DNA from 3 places in the Streptosporangium sp. NPDC006007 genome. Region 2 is predicted to be linked to each of the others. Evidence: predicted binding sites of a transcription regulator. Region 2 holds the regulator's gene; each other region holds the start of a gene.
The links. Region 2 encodes HrcA, which represses chaperone genes, less so after heat shock. Its sites were predicted from a motif close to TTGGCACTCTCNNNNNGAGAGTGCCAA; they were not measured.
Positions count from the first base shown of each region.

Region 1: the regulator HrcA is predicted to act here: its motif matches at 2,156-2,182, upstream of ABZ194_RS27300 (FmdB family zinc ribbon protein).
Region 3: the regulator HrcA is predicted to act here: its motif matches at 4,015-4,041, upstream of groES (co-chaperone GroES).

Region 1 is NZ_JBEXUG010000053.1:12,582-17,443, reverse strand. Features, by position in the region: gene ABZ194_RS27310 (5-formyltetrahydrofolate cyclo-ligase) at 1-419, shown strand, start outside; gene ABZ194_RS27305 (potassium/proton antiporter) at 476-1,981, shown strand; gene ABZ194_RS27300 (FmdB family zinc ribbon protein) at 2,211-2,537, shown strand; gene ABZ194_RS27295 (MDR family MFS transporter) at 2,564-4,561, opposite strand; gene ABZ194_RS27290 (S-methyl-5'-thioadenosine phosphorylase) at 4,780-4,862, shown strand, end outside.
Region 2 is NZ_JBEXUG010000005.1:183,610-188,471, reverse strand. Features, by position in the region: gene ABZ194_RS06530 (hypothetical protein) at 1-293, opposite strand, end outside; gene hrcA (heat-inducible transcriptional repressor HrcA) at 478-1,491, shown strand; gene dnaJ (molecular chaperone DnaJ) at 1,504-2,652, shown strand; gene ABZ194_RS06515 (16S rRNA (uracil(1498)-N(3))-methyltransferase) at 2,710-3,441, shown strand; gene ABZ194_RS06510 (hypothetical protein) at 3,446-4,096, opposite strand; gene ABZ194_RS06505 (SigE family RNA polymerase sigma factor) at 4,093-4,572, opposite strand; gene ABZ194_RS06500 (histidine triad nucleotide-binding protein) at 4,857-4,862, shown strand, end outside.
Region 3 is NZ_JBEXUG010000008.1:92,576-97,437, reverse strand. Features, by position in the region: gene tsaD (tRNA (adenosine(37)-N6)-threonylcarbamoyltransferase complex transferase subunit TsaD) at 1-529, shown strand, start outside; gene ABZ194_RS09260 (hypothetical protein) at 607-1,806, opposite strand; gene ABZ194_RS09255 (class I SAM-dependent methyltransferase) at 1,997-3,163, opposite strand; gene ABZ194_RS09250 (Uma2 family endonuclease) at 3,183-3,863, opposite strand; gene groES (co-chaperone GroES) at 4,131-4,442, shown strand; gene groL (chaperonin GroEL) at 4,533-4,862, shown strand, end outside.

The sequences.
Region 1 (4,862 bases), on a different contig from region 2:
CCGCGACCCACGGGCTGGTCTTCGCGCTGTGGAAGCACGGCGCGACCGTGATCCTGCCGGTGCTCCGCGACGACAATGATCTTGACTGGGCGGTGTACGACGGGCCCGACACCCTCGCCCCCGGCCGATTCGGGATCATGGAGCCGGTGGACGTCCGACGCGGCGTCGACGCCATCAGGACCGCCGCGCTGGTGATCGTGCCCGCGCTGGCGGTCGACCGGACCACCGGGGTACGGCTCGGCCGCGGCGGCGGCTCCTACGACCGGGCGCTGGCGAGGGTCGGTCCGAACGTACCGACGGTAGCGCTTTTGCACGAGGGCGAACTTCTGGAAGACGTTCCCGCCGACCCTCATGACCTGCCGGTTCGCTATGTGGCACAGTCCAACGGGATCACCGATCTGGTTACGGGGCGTGTCTGACTAGTGGGTCGAATACGACACAATGGTCCCGAAGCCGGAGAGGGGGCCAGATCCAGATGGGGTTGGATGTCTGGCTGCTTCTCGGTGCCGCGATCGTCATCGCGGCGATCATCGCGGTACGGATCGCTCACGGGAGCGGGCTGCCGAGCCTCCTGATCTTCCTGGGCTTCGGCCTGCTGGTCGGAGAGTCGGGGCTCGGGCTCCAGTTCGAGAACCCGGTGCTCGCCCAGCAGATGGGCATGAGCGCCCTGGCGATCATCCTGGCCGAGGGCGGCCTGACCACCAACTGGCACCATGTGAAACGCTCCATTCCCACCGCGCTGATACTCGGCACCGTCGGGGTCGGAGTGAGCATCGTGGCCGTCGCGGTCCCGGTGCACCTGCTGCTCGGCATGGACTGGCGGACCGCGCTGCTGCTCGGCGCGATCCTCGCGTCCACCGACGCGGCGGCCGTCTTCTCCGTACTGCGCCGCCTGCCCCTGCCCTCGCGGCTGGCCGGCGTGCTGGAGGCCGAGTCCGGTTTCAATGACGCGCCCACTGTCATCGCGGTGGTGCTGCTGAGCGCCGCCACCGCGCCCAGTCTGGGCGGCGCGCTGCTCCTGGTCGTCTTCGAACTGCTGATCGGCGCCGCGGTCGGCCTGGCGGTGGGCCCCCTGGGCGTGTACGCGCTGCGGCGCATCGCGCTGCCCGTCTCCGGCCTGTATCCGATCGCGGTGCTGGCGCTGGCGTTCGTCGCCTACGCCGGCGCGACGCTCGTGCACGGCAGCGGCTTCCTGGCCGTCTACCTGGCCTCCCTCGTCATGGGCAACTCCCGGATGCCGCACCGCGCCTCCTCCCGGGGGTTCGCCGAGGGCGTGGCCTGGCTGGCCCAGATCGGCCTGTTCGTCATGCTCGGCATGCTGGCCAGTCCCTCGGAGATGCCGTCGGCGATCGTGCCCGGCCTGGTGACCGGGCTGATCCTGGTCGCGGTGGCCCGCCCGCTGTCGATCGTGGTCTCGGCCTTCCTGGTACGGCTGACGGGGCTCGACCGGCTGGACTGGCGGCAACAGGCGTTCCTGTCCTGGGCGGGCCTGCGCGGCGCGGTGCCCATCGTGCTCGCCACCATCCCCTGGGCCGCCAACTCGGTGCACAACGGCGTCGCCAAGCTCGTGTTCAACGAGGTCTTCGTCATCGTCGTCGTCTACACCCTGATCCAGGGGCCGACACTGCCCTTCGTCGCGAAGCTGCTCGGGCTGACCACCCCCGACGAGGCCCGTGATCTGGAGGTGGAGTCGGCGCCGCTGGAGGAGCTCAACGCCGACCTGCTGCAGATCAGGGTGCCGCCGACCTCCAAGCTGCACGGCGTGGAGATCTTCGAGCTGAGACTGCCCACGGACGCCCAGGTCACCCTGATCGTCAGGGACGGCAAGACCTTCGTGCCCGCGGACTCGACGAGGATCAGGGTCGACGACCAGCTCCTGGTGGTGACCACCGCGACGTGCAGGGAAATGGTCGAGCGGCGGATGAAGGCGATCAGTCGCCGGGGCAAACTCGCCGGCTGGTTCGGTGAGCAGGGCGCCTGACCGGGGCCGGACCGACCGGCGGGGTCTGGGGGCGGCGCGGGGGTGCGGGCGCGCGCCGTACGGGAACATGCGGGAACATCGGGCAGCCGGGTGCGCGGCGGCCGTAGATTAGCCAGAATTCCGCATGGAATGGGATAGATCCGACTCGCGTTTATGCTTGTCGGCTGCCTATCATTAGCAGTCGCGTCAGTAGAGTGCCAATCGGCGCGAACAGAAAGAGGAGGAGCGCGTGCCCACCTACCAGTACGCCTGCAGTGCCTGTGGCAACGAGTTCGACATCGTCCAGAGGTTCTCCGACGATGCGCTCACCGAGTGCCCGGCCTGCGCCGGTGAACTACGCAAGGTGTTCTCCGCGGTGGGCATCGTCTTCAAGGGCTCGGGCTTCTACCGGACCGACAGCCGGTCCTCCTCGTCCAGCACCGTCGGCTCGGGCGCCCCCGCGGCGTCGGGTTCGACCACGGAGCCGAAGTCCACCGACTCGAAGTCCACCGAGTCCAAGCCCGCGGAGTCCAAGCCCGCGGCGGCCGCGAGCAGCCCGGCTCCGGCGGCCTCCTGACCCTGCCCGTCCAGGACACCACCGGGTCAGCCGTTACGGGGGCGGTCGGAGGTCGAGCCGAGCATCTCGTGCGGAAGCCTCTCCAGCAGCTCGCGGAGCCCGGGGTGCTCATCGGGGTTCCAGTCGTCGATCAGCCGCCCCAGCCCCTCGCGCGCCTCGGCGACCAGCCGACCGGCCACCCGCTCTCCCTCCGGGGTGAGTTCCAGGGACGCCCCGCCGTCCATCCGGCGGGCCAGCCCCCGCGCGACGAGCAGGTCCGCGTACGGCCTCCCCTGATCGACCGTCACCCCGGCCCGCCTGGCCAGTTCCGCGCCCGCCTGCCGGCCCCGGGTGCTCAGCCGCGCGATCAGCCACACGGAACCGGGCGGCAGGTCCAGGCGCGCCAGGCCGCCCAGGCGGCGGTAGTAGTCCCGGCGCATGTCCACGTCGGCCAGCCGCCACAGCCCGCGTTCGACCACGGCGAGCGAGGACCGCTCGGTGGGGACCGCGCCGTAGCACTCGCCCAGGTCCGTGGCCCTGGTGGTCTCCCGCAGGGGTGGTTCGGGCAGCAGCCAGGCCGCGGCGAAGGCGACCAGGGTCACCGGCGCGCTGTAGAGGAACACCTGCGCGATCGCGTCGGAGTACGCCGCGAGGAACGCCGTGGCGGTCTGGGGCGACAGCCTCCGGATGACCGTGGGGTCCGACTGGACCGCGTTCTCCAGGGCGGGCGGGAGCCGTACCGTCCGCGCCAGCCGCGCCAGGTCCTCGGTGAGCCGCGAGGTGAAGATCGAGCCGGCGATCGCGACGCCGAAGGAGCCCCCGATCGAGCGGAAGAAGGTGGCCCCCGAGGTGGCCACTCCCAGCTCCTCGAAGCCGACGGCGTTCTGCACCACGATCACCAGCACCTGCATCACCAGGCCGATGCCGACGCCCAGCACGAGCAGATAGACGCTCAGCTCGAAGGTGGAGATGTCCGGCCGGACGTGGGAGAGCAGGTAGAGCCCGAGCGTGGTGACCCCGGTGCCGACGATCGGGAAGATCTTGTATCTCCCGGTGCGCGTGATGACCTGCCCGCTGACGATCGAGGTCAGCAGCAGGCCCGCCATCATCGGCAGCAGGTGGATCCCCGACATCGTGGGCGAGACGCCCTGGACGACCTGGAGGAACAGCGGCATGTAGGTGAGTGAGCCGAACATCGCGAAGCCCACCACGAAACCGATGAGCGAGGCGACGTTGAACGCCCTCAACCCGAACAGGTGCGGGGGCAGCACCGGCTCCGCGGCCCGCTTCCCGGACTGCCACCACAGCACCAGCAGCACCGCCGAGGCGACCGCCAGCCCGATGACGACCGGATGACTCCAGGGGTATACGGTCCCGCCCCAGGTGGTCATCAGCACCAGGCAGGCGGCCGCGGCCCCGAGGAGGAGGATGCCGGGATAGTCGATGACGTGGCGCCCGCGGTCCGTGTCGGAGGGCAGCACCGAGAAGATCACGACCAGCGCGACGGCCCCGATCGGCAGGTTGACGTAGAAGACCCAGTGCCAGGACAGATGATCCACGAAAAGGCCGCCGAGCAGCGGCCCCGCGACGCTGGAGACCGCGAACACCCCGCCGAAGAACCCCTGGTACCTCCCCCGCTCCCGGGCCGGCACGACGTCTCCGACGATCGCCTGGGCCAGCACCATCAGGCCGCCGCCGCCCACCCCCTGCAGGGCGCGGAAGCCGATCAGCTGGCCCATGTTCTGCGACAGCCCGCAGAGCGCGGAGCCGATCAGGAAGATGACGATCGCGCTCTGGAACAGCCTCTTCCTGCCGTACTGATCGCCGAGTTTGCCCCAGAGCGGGGTGGAGACCGTCGAGGCGAGCATGTAGGCGGTGACCACCCAGGAGAGCTCCTCCAGGCCGCCCAGATCGCTGACGATCGTCGGCAGCGCGGTCGAGACGATCGTCTGGTCGAGCGCGGCCAGGAGCATGCCGAGCATGAGGGCGCCGATGACAAGACCCAGCCCCCTCGTGCCTGTCCTCCGGGACTCCTGAACGCTCATCGCGCCCGGCGCCCGGGCTCCCCGGCGCTCACTCCCGGGCACACGTTCCCGGCCCTCATCTCGCCCCCCGATCGATATATCGCAGGTCATACCCAATGTGATCAGATCACCACATCGGATCCGGGGTTATCCACAGGGCGGGAGCCGGGTCTCCGCACTGTCCACAGGACGGGGCCGGGCCTCCTCAACCGCTCCCCTGTACGGCTAACCTCTGCGCCATGGTCACTCACGTGGATATCGGGGTCATCGGCGGCTCGGGCCTCTACTCCCTGCTCGACGACGCGACGGAGGTCGAGGTCGC
Region 2 (4,862 bases):
GTGGGCGCGGCGTCGGTGACCGCGCTGAAGACGCCGCCGGCGAAGCCGGCCACACCGACGATCACGCTGAGCACGAAGACGAGCCAGGCGCCGACGATCCAGCCGATGCCGGGCTTGACCTTCGGCTTCGGCGGAGGCCCCTGGGGGGCGCCGTATCCGGGGGGTGGATAACCGTAGGGGGGGCCGCCCTGGTACTGCTGCTGGTGCGGCTGGCCGTAGGGCTGCTGGGGGGCGCCGTATCCGGGCGGGCCCGAACCGGCGTCGCCCGAGGGGGATCCGAAATCATGGGACATATATCAAATTGTGGGGCTTACCGGTTGGATAGCGATAGCAGGTGACTTGATAACGACTTGGCCCCATCATCGTGCTGCCGTGTTATCGCACCCCGAGGACGGGAGCCGTACACTTGGCACTCGGGAACACAGAGTGCCAGACCTGACGTTTTCCCGTCCGAACGCAGGTAGGGAGGTGAGCACGTTGGTCGACGACCGTAAACTGGCGGTCCTTCGGGCCATCGTCGAGGACTACGTGTCCACCAACGAGCCGGTGGGTTCCAAGGCCCTCGCGGACCGTCACAGCCTGGGTGTGTCGCCGGCGACCATCCGCAACGACATGGCGGTGCTGGAGGAGCAGGGCTACATCGCCCAGCCCCACACCAGTGCGGGCCGGGTGCCGACCGACAAGGGCTATCGGCTCTTCGTCGACCGGCTCTCGCAGGTCAAGCCATTGTCCGCCCCGGAGAGAAGGGCCATCGAGACCTTCCTCGCGGGCGCGGTCGACATCGACGACGTCGTGATGCGCACGGTCCGGCTGCTGGCCCAGCTGACCCGCCAGGTCGCCGTGGTCCAATACCCCACGATGACCAACTCCAAGGTGCGGCACGTCGAGCTGGTCCCGCTGAGCGAGCGCCGGCTGATGTTCGTGCTCATCACCAACACCGGGCGGGTCGAGCAGCGCGTGGTCGAGCTTCCCGACGTCGTCGACGAGAACCGCGTGGCCCACCTGCGCGCGACCCTCAACGCCTGTCTGGACGGCTGCGGTCTGGCGGGGGTTCCCGACATGGTCGCGGACCTGCCCGAGCGGCTTCCGGCGGAGGACCGGCCGCTCGCGGCCACGATCCTGTCGGTGCTGCTGGAGTCTCTTGTGGACCGGCACGATGAGAAGATCGTTTTTGCCGGGGCCGCCAACCTCGCGGGAGCCGACTTCACCGTCGGCCTGCGCGATGTGCTGGAGGCCCTGGAGGAGCAGGTGGTGCTCATGCGCCTGCTCGGCGAGACCTCGGATCTTTCGGCGCTGACGGTGCGGATCGGCTCGGAGAACCCCTACACCGGGCTTCAGGGCACATCCATCGTCGTCGCCGGATACGGTTCGGGGGACAAGCAACTGGCCCGGCTCGGTGTGCTGGGGCCGACGCGAATGGACTACCCGGTCACGATGGGCGCGGTGCGCGCGGTGGCACGCTACGTCAGCCAGATCCTGGCTGCATCCTAAGAGGTCAACTAAGTGGCTAAGAGTGACTACTACGGCACCCTCGGGGTGCGCCGCGATGCCAGTGCGGAAGAGATCAAGAAGGCTTACCGCCGCCTGGCCAGGGAACTGCATCCCGATGTGAACCCCGACCCTGAGACTCAGGAGCGGTTCAAGGACATCACGCAGGCGTACGAGGTGCTGTCCGACCCCGGCAAGCGCCAGATGTACGACATGGGAGCCGATCCGTTCGCCGCCGGTGGCGGTGCGGGCGCCGGGGGGTTCGGCGCGGGTTTCCCGTTCAGCGACATCATGGACGCCTTCTTCGGCGCGGCCGGCGGCGGTGGAGGAGGGGGCCGAGGCCCACGTTCGCGCGCCCGCCGCGGCCGCAACGCCACCATCCGGGTGGAGCTCGACCTGCGGGAGTCGGCCTTCGGCACCACCCGTGAGCTGGTCGTCGACACCGCCGTGCTCTGCGAGGTCTGCACCGGCTCCGGCGCGGCCTCCGGCACCCACCCCGACACCTGTGACGTCTGCCACGGACGAGGTGAGGTCTCCCAGGTCACGCGGTCCTTCCTCGGCCAGGTCATGACGTCCCGCCCCTGTCCCCAGTGCGGCGGGTTCGGTTCGATCATCCGTCACCCCTGCCAGGAGTGCTCCGGCGACGGCCGGGTCCGCACCCGGCGGACCATCAAGGTCCGCATCCCCGCCGGGGTGGAGGACGGCACCCACATCCAGCTCGCCGGCGAAGGCGAGATCGGCCCCGGCGGAGGGCCGCCCGGCGACCTGTTCCTGGAGATCGTCGAGCGTCCGCACGACACCTTCGAGCGCCGCGGCGACGACCTGCACTGCACCGTGCAGATCCCGATGAGCGCGGCGGCCCTCGGCACGATCCTGACCATGGAGACGCTCGACGGCGCCGAGGAGCTGGACGTCCGGCCGGGCACCCAGTCCGGGCAGACCATCCCGCTGTACGGCCGGGGCGTCCAGCGTCTCAACGGGACCGGCCGGGGAGACCTGTTGATACACGTCAGTGTGGAGACGCCCAACCGTCTGGACCCCGCCCAGGAGGAGCTCCTGCGCGAGCTCGCCAAGCTCCGCGGCGAGGAGCGCCCGCCCGGCAAGTTCGCCCCGGGGCAGCAGAGCCTCTTCTCCCGGCTCAGGGACGCCTTCAATGGCCGCTGAGCGGGCCGCTCAGCGGGTCGTCCGGGTCATTGGGGCCGCCCGGCGGGCCGCCGGCCGATGACCGTCCCGGTCTTCCTGGCCGAGGCCGCCGACCTGGCGCGACCGGAGTTCACCCTCGGCGGCCCCGAGGGACACCACGCGGCGGCGGTACGGCGGCTGCGCGCGGGGGAGCGGCTCGACCTCACCGACGGCGCGGGCGCCGTCGCCGAGTGCGTGGTCCGCGACGTGGGCAGGGACTCGCTCCGTGTCGAGGTGCTGCGCCGCTACGACGTGCCCCCGCCGAGCCCGCGACTGGTCGTGGTGCAGGGGCTGCCCAAGGGCGACCGGGGCGAGCTGGCCGTGGAGATGATGACCGAGACCGGCGTCGACGTGATCGTGCCCTGGGCCGCGGGCCGGTCCGTCACCCGGTGGAAGGGCGACCGGGCGGCCAGGTCACTGGCCCGCTGGCGATCCACGGCGCGGGAGGCGGGCAAGCAGTCCCGCCGTTTCCACCTGCCCGAGGTGACCGAGCCCGCCGCCACCTCCGGTGTCGCCGCCCTGCTGGCGTCGGCCGCGCTCGGCCTGGTGCTGCACGAGGAGGCCGCCTCCCCCCTGTCCACCCTGGATCTGCCGACCGGCGGCGACATCGTGGTGGTGGTCGGGCCGGAGGGAGGTGTCGCCGAGGAGGAGATCACCGCGTTCCGCGAGGCGGGAGCCGTACCGGCGCTGCTCGGGCCGACGGTGCTGCGCACCTCGACGGCGGGGGTCGCCGCGGCGGCGGTGCTTCAGGCGCGCACCGGTCGCTGGTGACGGGCTAGCGCCCGCTGGGGGTCGGGGTCGCCGCCGCCGTCGGCAGCAGGGGCTGCCGGTTGTCCACCGGCGGCGGGCACTCGCCGACCGCGCACGGGGGGTCGGAGGGACCACCGGGCTCCGCGGGCGTCGGAGTCGGCGTCTCCGTCTCCTTGCACTCCTTGGGCAGTCCCTCCGGCTCGACCGTGGTGGCCGGCGTGGTGGGGCAGGTGGGCGACGGCGTGGGCTTCGGGGTCCTGGAGGGCCTCGGGGTCGCCGTTGGGCTCGGGGCCGAGGTCTTGGACGGGCCGATCGACGGCGACGTGACGCCCGGCCTGATGACGGGCAGAGGCCGCTGATCTCTTTCCACGGGTGGGCGCGAGGTGGCCGACATCTCCGGCGAGGTCGACTCGGTGAAGTTGACCTCGCCGCTCGTGACCTGCTCGGTCACCTGCTCACGCAGTTGCGGGACCACCATGACGACGGTGGCCGCGACGAGGACGGCCCCGGCGACCGAGGCCCCGGCGCGCCACCACATCAGCCCGCGGAGCCCCCGCCTCTCTATCCGAGTGCGGATGATCTCCAGCCCGTCGGGGGAGGGAACGACCGAGTTCGCCTCCGCGTTCAGGGCACGGCGGAGCAGCTCGCCGTACTCATCATCGGGAGAGTCGGTCATGACAGTTGCTCCAGTGAGGTTCGTAGGGCGGCCATGCCACGAGCCGTGTGACTCTTGACCGCACCCTTGCTGATGCCCATGGCATGGGCGATCTGCGCCTCGGACAGGTCGCCGTAATAGCGCAGAACCAGTGCCTCGCGCTGTCGCGCGGGCAGGCCGCGAAGCGCCTCGATGACGGCCGACCGTTCCAGCTCGCCGATCGCGCCGTTCTCGGCGCTGGGCGCGTCGGGCAGTCCCTTGGGGGCGTACTTCTCCACGACCGCTCGATGCCGAAGCACCGAGCGCGATCGGTTGACGACCGATTGGCGCAGGTAGGCGAGTGCCTTGTCGGTGTCGCGCAGTCGACGCCAGGCGCCATGGATGGCGACGAACGCGTCCTGCACGACCTCCTCCGCGGTTGCGATATCGCGGACGAGCAACACTGCGAGACGCACAAGAGACCGATAGTGCGCGCTGTAGAGCGCGGTAACGGCCATGTCGGCATCCCACCCGACGGGCACCGCCCCGAGCGACCTGTCGGCCACGAGGGTCTCGGTGGTCACATCAGTAGGACGCTCGGCCTTCCCAGAGGGTTTACGCTCTTCCGGTTCATTAGGGGGCATGACCCAGTCGTGTCCTCGCCAGGCAGCCATATCGCGCTAATCGCATGGTCTGTCGTTGTTGAAGTTTTACATACCCACCTTATCCGGGTGGATCTTTCTTTGCCGACGATGAACCATCACCGATTGACAACGTCACCAAGGGATAGGGTGCCTGCATGGTGAGC
Region 3 (4,862 bases), on a different contig from region 2:
GGCGTTCGACAAGGTGGCCCGGGTGCTCGGCCTGCCCTTCCCCGGCGGCCCGCACATCGACCGGGTGGCTCGCGACGGCTCGGGCACGGCCATCGCCTTCCCGCGCGGCAAGCAGGACGACGGGACGCTGGACTTCTCCTTCTCCGGGCTGAAGACCGCGGTGGCCCGCTGGGTGGAGGCCAGGGAGCGGGCCGGTGAGCGGATCCACGTGCCGGACGTGGCGGCCTCGTTCCAGGAGGCCGTGGTGGACGTGCTCACCCGCAAGGCCCTGCGGGCCTGCCGGGAGCACGGCGTCCGGGACCTGCTGATCGGCGGCGGTGTGGCGGCCAACTCCCGCCTGCGGACCCTGGCCAGGGAGCGGTGCGACGCCGCCGGGGTGAGGCTGCGCGTCCCCCGCCCGGGGCTGTGCACGGACAACGGGGCGATGGTGGCCACGCTCGGCTCCGACCTGGTGGCGGCCGGTGCCGAGCCGTCCCCGCTGGACATCCCCGCGGACTCCTCGATGCCGATCACCACCGTCCGCGTGTGATCTAACTCGTTGAAGGCCGCGGACTCCGTCCTTCAGGGCGGCGTAAGGCCGGAACCCCGCCTGACACGATCATCTGATCAGTCCTTGTCGTCGTCGCCCCGGGTGGAGCGGAGGAGGGCCTCGGCGAGGGCCAGCATGGTCTCCTCCAGCGCGCCCAGACGGCGGTTGAGGTCGGAGCGGGCGGGCTCCATGCTCCGGGTGAGGGCCGTGCCGAGCTGATCGCGGTCGGGCTGGGCGCGGAGCATGCCGGCCAGCGGGGCGAGCGCCGCCTGAGCCTGGTCGACGCGCTCGTCCAGGGAGTCGAAGCGCTTGGTCCGGTCGTCGGCCTGGGTGCCGAGGAGTGCGCCGAGGCTCGGGTGGACGTCGCCGATGTCGAGGGTGGCCGACAGCCGCCCGAGACGCCGGTCGACGGCCTCGACGCGCTCGTCCACGCTCTCCAGCCGCCCGGCGGCCCGCTCCGCGTGGCCGTCCAGCATGCACAGGCGGGAGTCGACGGCGTCGATCCTGCCGGTGACCCGGCCCTCGATGTCGTCGAGGCGCTCGTCGAGCGCCTCGGAACGGCTCTCGTGGCGGACGGTGAGCTCGCCGAGGGCGGTGAGCAGGCGGCCGGTCGCGGCGTCGACGGTCTCCCGGACGCCCGCCGACAGGCCGGGCAGCTCCGACTCAAGGCGGCCGGTGCGCTGGACGAGCTCGCCCAGCGCCCTGTCCAGGCGGGTGAACCGGACGGCGGCGGCCTCCATGCTCGTCTGGACGTGGCCGAGAAGCCGGGCGAGCTCGTCCAGCCGGTCATCGGCGCCCCGGGCGCCGCCGGCGATCGACCGCAGCTGGACGAGCGCCTCGTCCACGTTCTCCCCCACGGCGCCGACGTCGGCCCACAGGCTCGGCAGCTCGCCGACGGGCACGACCCGCTCGCGCACCGACTCGACGCTCCGGCCGAGGGCGCCGACCCGCTCGCCGACGGCGTCCACGTGGTCGCGGACCGCCTCGACGTGCTGGGCGAGGCCCTCGGCCCACTCGGGAGGCCGGGCGGAGATGTCGGCCAGGCGGCCGTGGACGGACTCCAGAGTGCCGCTCAGGCCGCCGAGCTCGCGCTCCCTGACCTCCCGCAGCAGCCACTCCATGCCCTCCAGGCGCCGGCGGATCTCATCCAGCACCGCGCCCTGGGTCCGCTGCTCGTAGACGTGGTCCTGGGCGGCGCGGGCGAGGAGTTCGCGCATCCGGTCGGAGATGGCGGTCTGACCGCCTGCCTGGAGCAGGGTGTGGTCGGAGTGATCCACAGAAAGCTCCTTCACTCGCCGGCGATCGGCCGCGCGGTGGGGTCGGTACGGCATGCTGACGGGCGCGGTCGAACCGCGGGCGGGGAGAACTCCCGCGCGGTCACCTTAGCTTTCTGATCAAGATTTTTCTGCGTCGAAGGTGAAAGGCGATGATTGCCGGTGAATTGCCCTGATCTACTGTTTTGCCAGCTCAGAAAGGGGTGCAGATGAGGGCAAACGGCCTTTCCCTGATCCGGGTGAGAATGACCGTGGCCGATTGGTCGCCGGAGAGCCTCAGGTCCTTTCTGAGGCGATCCACATCGACCGCCGAGGCGCGCTTCTTAATCGTCGCGTTGCCCACTCCGCGCTCTCGCAGCGCCGCCCGCAGCCGCTTGAGCGAGAACGGCAGCACCTCGTGGACCTCGTACCCGGACGCCCACGGGGTCCGCGCCGCGACGTCCCCCGTGATGTAGGCGACCTGCGGGTCGATCAGCCGTCCGCCGACCAGCGCGGCGACCTCCGCGACCAGGTGGGCCCGGATCGCCGCGCCGTCCGGCTCGTAGACGTAGCGGCCCACGGGGCCGTGCTCCGCCCGGCCGAGCGCGGGGTCGGGCGTCATCGTCGCGCCGGACGGCAGCATCGTGGCCCGGCGCCCGCCCCCGCCCGCCAGGCCGCCGCACCAGATCACCGCCTCCTTGACCTCGCCCCGGTAGGAGACCCACTCGGCCTCCGCGCCGCCGGGGACGAACCCGTGGGGGATGCCCGGGGCGACCTTCAGGCAGGCGGCCCGGGACCTGGCCACCATCTCCAGCACCTCGGGCCAGGGAGGCGAGTAGGCCATCGGGTCGAAGGTCCTGCCCCGCGCGGTGCGGCGGGCCGGGTCGGCGAACAGGACGTCGAAGGCCGACGGGTCGACCGTGGCGGCGTCGGCCGTGCGGACCGAGACCCGGTCGCCCAATCCCAGGGCGTCGGCGTTGGCGCGGGCGATCGCGGCGGTGAGCGGGTCGGCGTCCACCGCCTCCACCGCGCAACCGGCCCTGGCCAGTGCGAGGAGGTCCCCGCCGACGCCGCAGCAGACGTCGGCGACCAGTGAGTCCGGTGCCATGCGCCGGGCCCGGTGGTCGGCCACCTCGCGGCGGGTGGCCTGTTCCAGACCGGCCCGGGTGAAGTACATCAGCTCGGCGTCGGCGCCGAACTTGCCGGCCGCGCGCGCCCTGAGCGTGGCCTGGGTGAGCGCCGCCGAGGTCAGGCCGGCGTCGTGGCTCCTCCTGAGCCGCGTCACCGCGGTCACCGGATCGTCGTCCACGACCTCGGCCGCCGCCTTCAGGGCCTCCTGGCCACGGGGTGTCAGCAGCTGCCGGAACGCGTCAAGGTCCACACCGTCCGACGCTACCGCCTCAGTTCAGCGGGCTGGTCAGATCCATCTCGATGGGAAACGGGACCTGGATCGAGAGTTTGTCGTGATGGATACCGGTGGACACGTAGGCATGGGTCGCGGGGTCGAGTTCGTAGACGTACACGACCGGCTTGCCGTTCTCCTCCTCGATGCGCCAGAAATGCGCGATTCCGGCTCCGGCATAACGCCCTGGTTTGACTTCGCGGTCACGGAGCCTGGACTCGGGTGAGACCACCTCCACGACCAGGTGGACCTCCCCGGGCGCGTACGAGGTGCGGTTGTGGTCGTGGTCCAAGGCGGCGTCGATGAGAAGCAGGTCGGGACAGGGGCGCTGTCGTGGACCGAGCACGATGTCCATCTGGGTGGCCACCGCGAGGTGCTTGGGCACCTGAGCTTCGAAACCGTTCGCGAGCCTTCGGATCACGACATCGTGGAAACGCTTCTGGGGGGACATGAAGATGAGGGCTCCATCGACGAGTTCGACGTGCTTGAAGAAGTCCGGCTCACCGTTCGGGCCGTCCTGGGGGAGCCGGTCCAGGTCGTCGGCGGTCCAGCCGTCGGGCGGGGGGTAAGGCCAGTTGGCGAGCGGGTCGCCGCTCTCGCGCGGCGTGCTCGTCTCCACGCCCATCGTGCTGGTCACGTCGTCCACCGTAGCGTCGTTCCCGTCACCGTACGTGGTCATCGGGTTACATTCTCCTCGGTGCTCGCTCGTCTCCCTCACATGTTCCCCGAATCGGGGGGCGCTGTCGCCCGGCGGAGGGTTTGACGTTCCCGAACCTTGATCGGGGGCGGTTCGTGTTGACTGTCAAGCCCACCTTGCATACTGTTCCGTATTGGCACTCTCCCGGTGAGAGTGCCAGATACATGCGACGAGGCAGGTCTGACACCCGCGACGGCAGACCGCTGGTCGCCTCTTCTAGATCATTCAAATCTGAAGGGGAGGTCCGACGTGACGACCGCCACCAAGGTTCCCGTTAAGCCGCTCGGCGACCGCATTGTGGTCCAGCCGCTTGAGGCAGAGCAGACCACAGCTTCCGGTCTGGTCATCCCGGACACCGCCAAGGAGAAGCCGCAGGAGGGCAAGGTCCTCGCGGTGGGCCCCGGCAACTGGGACGAGGACGGGGACAAGCGCATCCCGCTCGACGTCAAGGAGGGCGACGTCGTCCTCTACAGCAAGTACGGCGGCACCGAGGTGAAGTACGGCGGTGAGGAGTACCTCGTACTCTCCGCCCGCGACGTGCTCGCCATCATCGAGAAGTAATTCACGCTTCGTAAAGATGACGTATCGAGCCCCGGGTCGCGAGAGCGCCCGGGGCTTTGATGCGCCGACGTACTTTTAGAGAGGACTGACATGGCGAAGATCCTGTCGTTCGAGGAAGATGCGCGCCGCGCTCTTGAGCGTGGCGTGAACGCCCTCGCCAACGCCGTCAAGGTGACCCTCGGCCCGCGTGGCCGCAACGTGGTCATCGACAAGAAGTTCGGTGCGCCGACCATCACCAACGACGGTGTCACCATCGCCCGTGAGGTCGAGCTGGAGAAGCCGTACGAGAACCTCGGCGCCCAGCTGGCCAAGGAAGTCGCCACCAAGACCAACGACGTCGCCGGTGACGGCACGACCACCGCGACCGTCCTCGCCCAGGCGATGGTCCGCGAGGGTCTGCGCAACGTCGCCGCCGGCGCC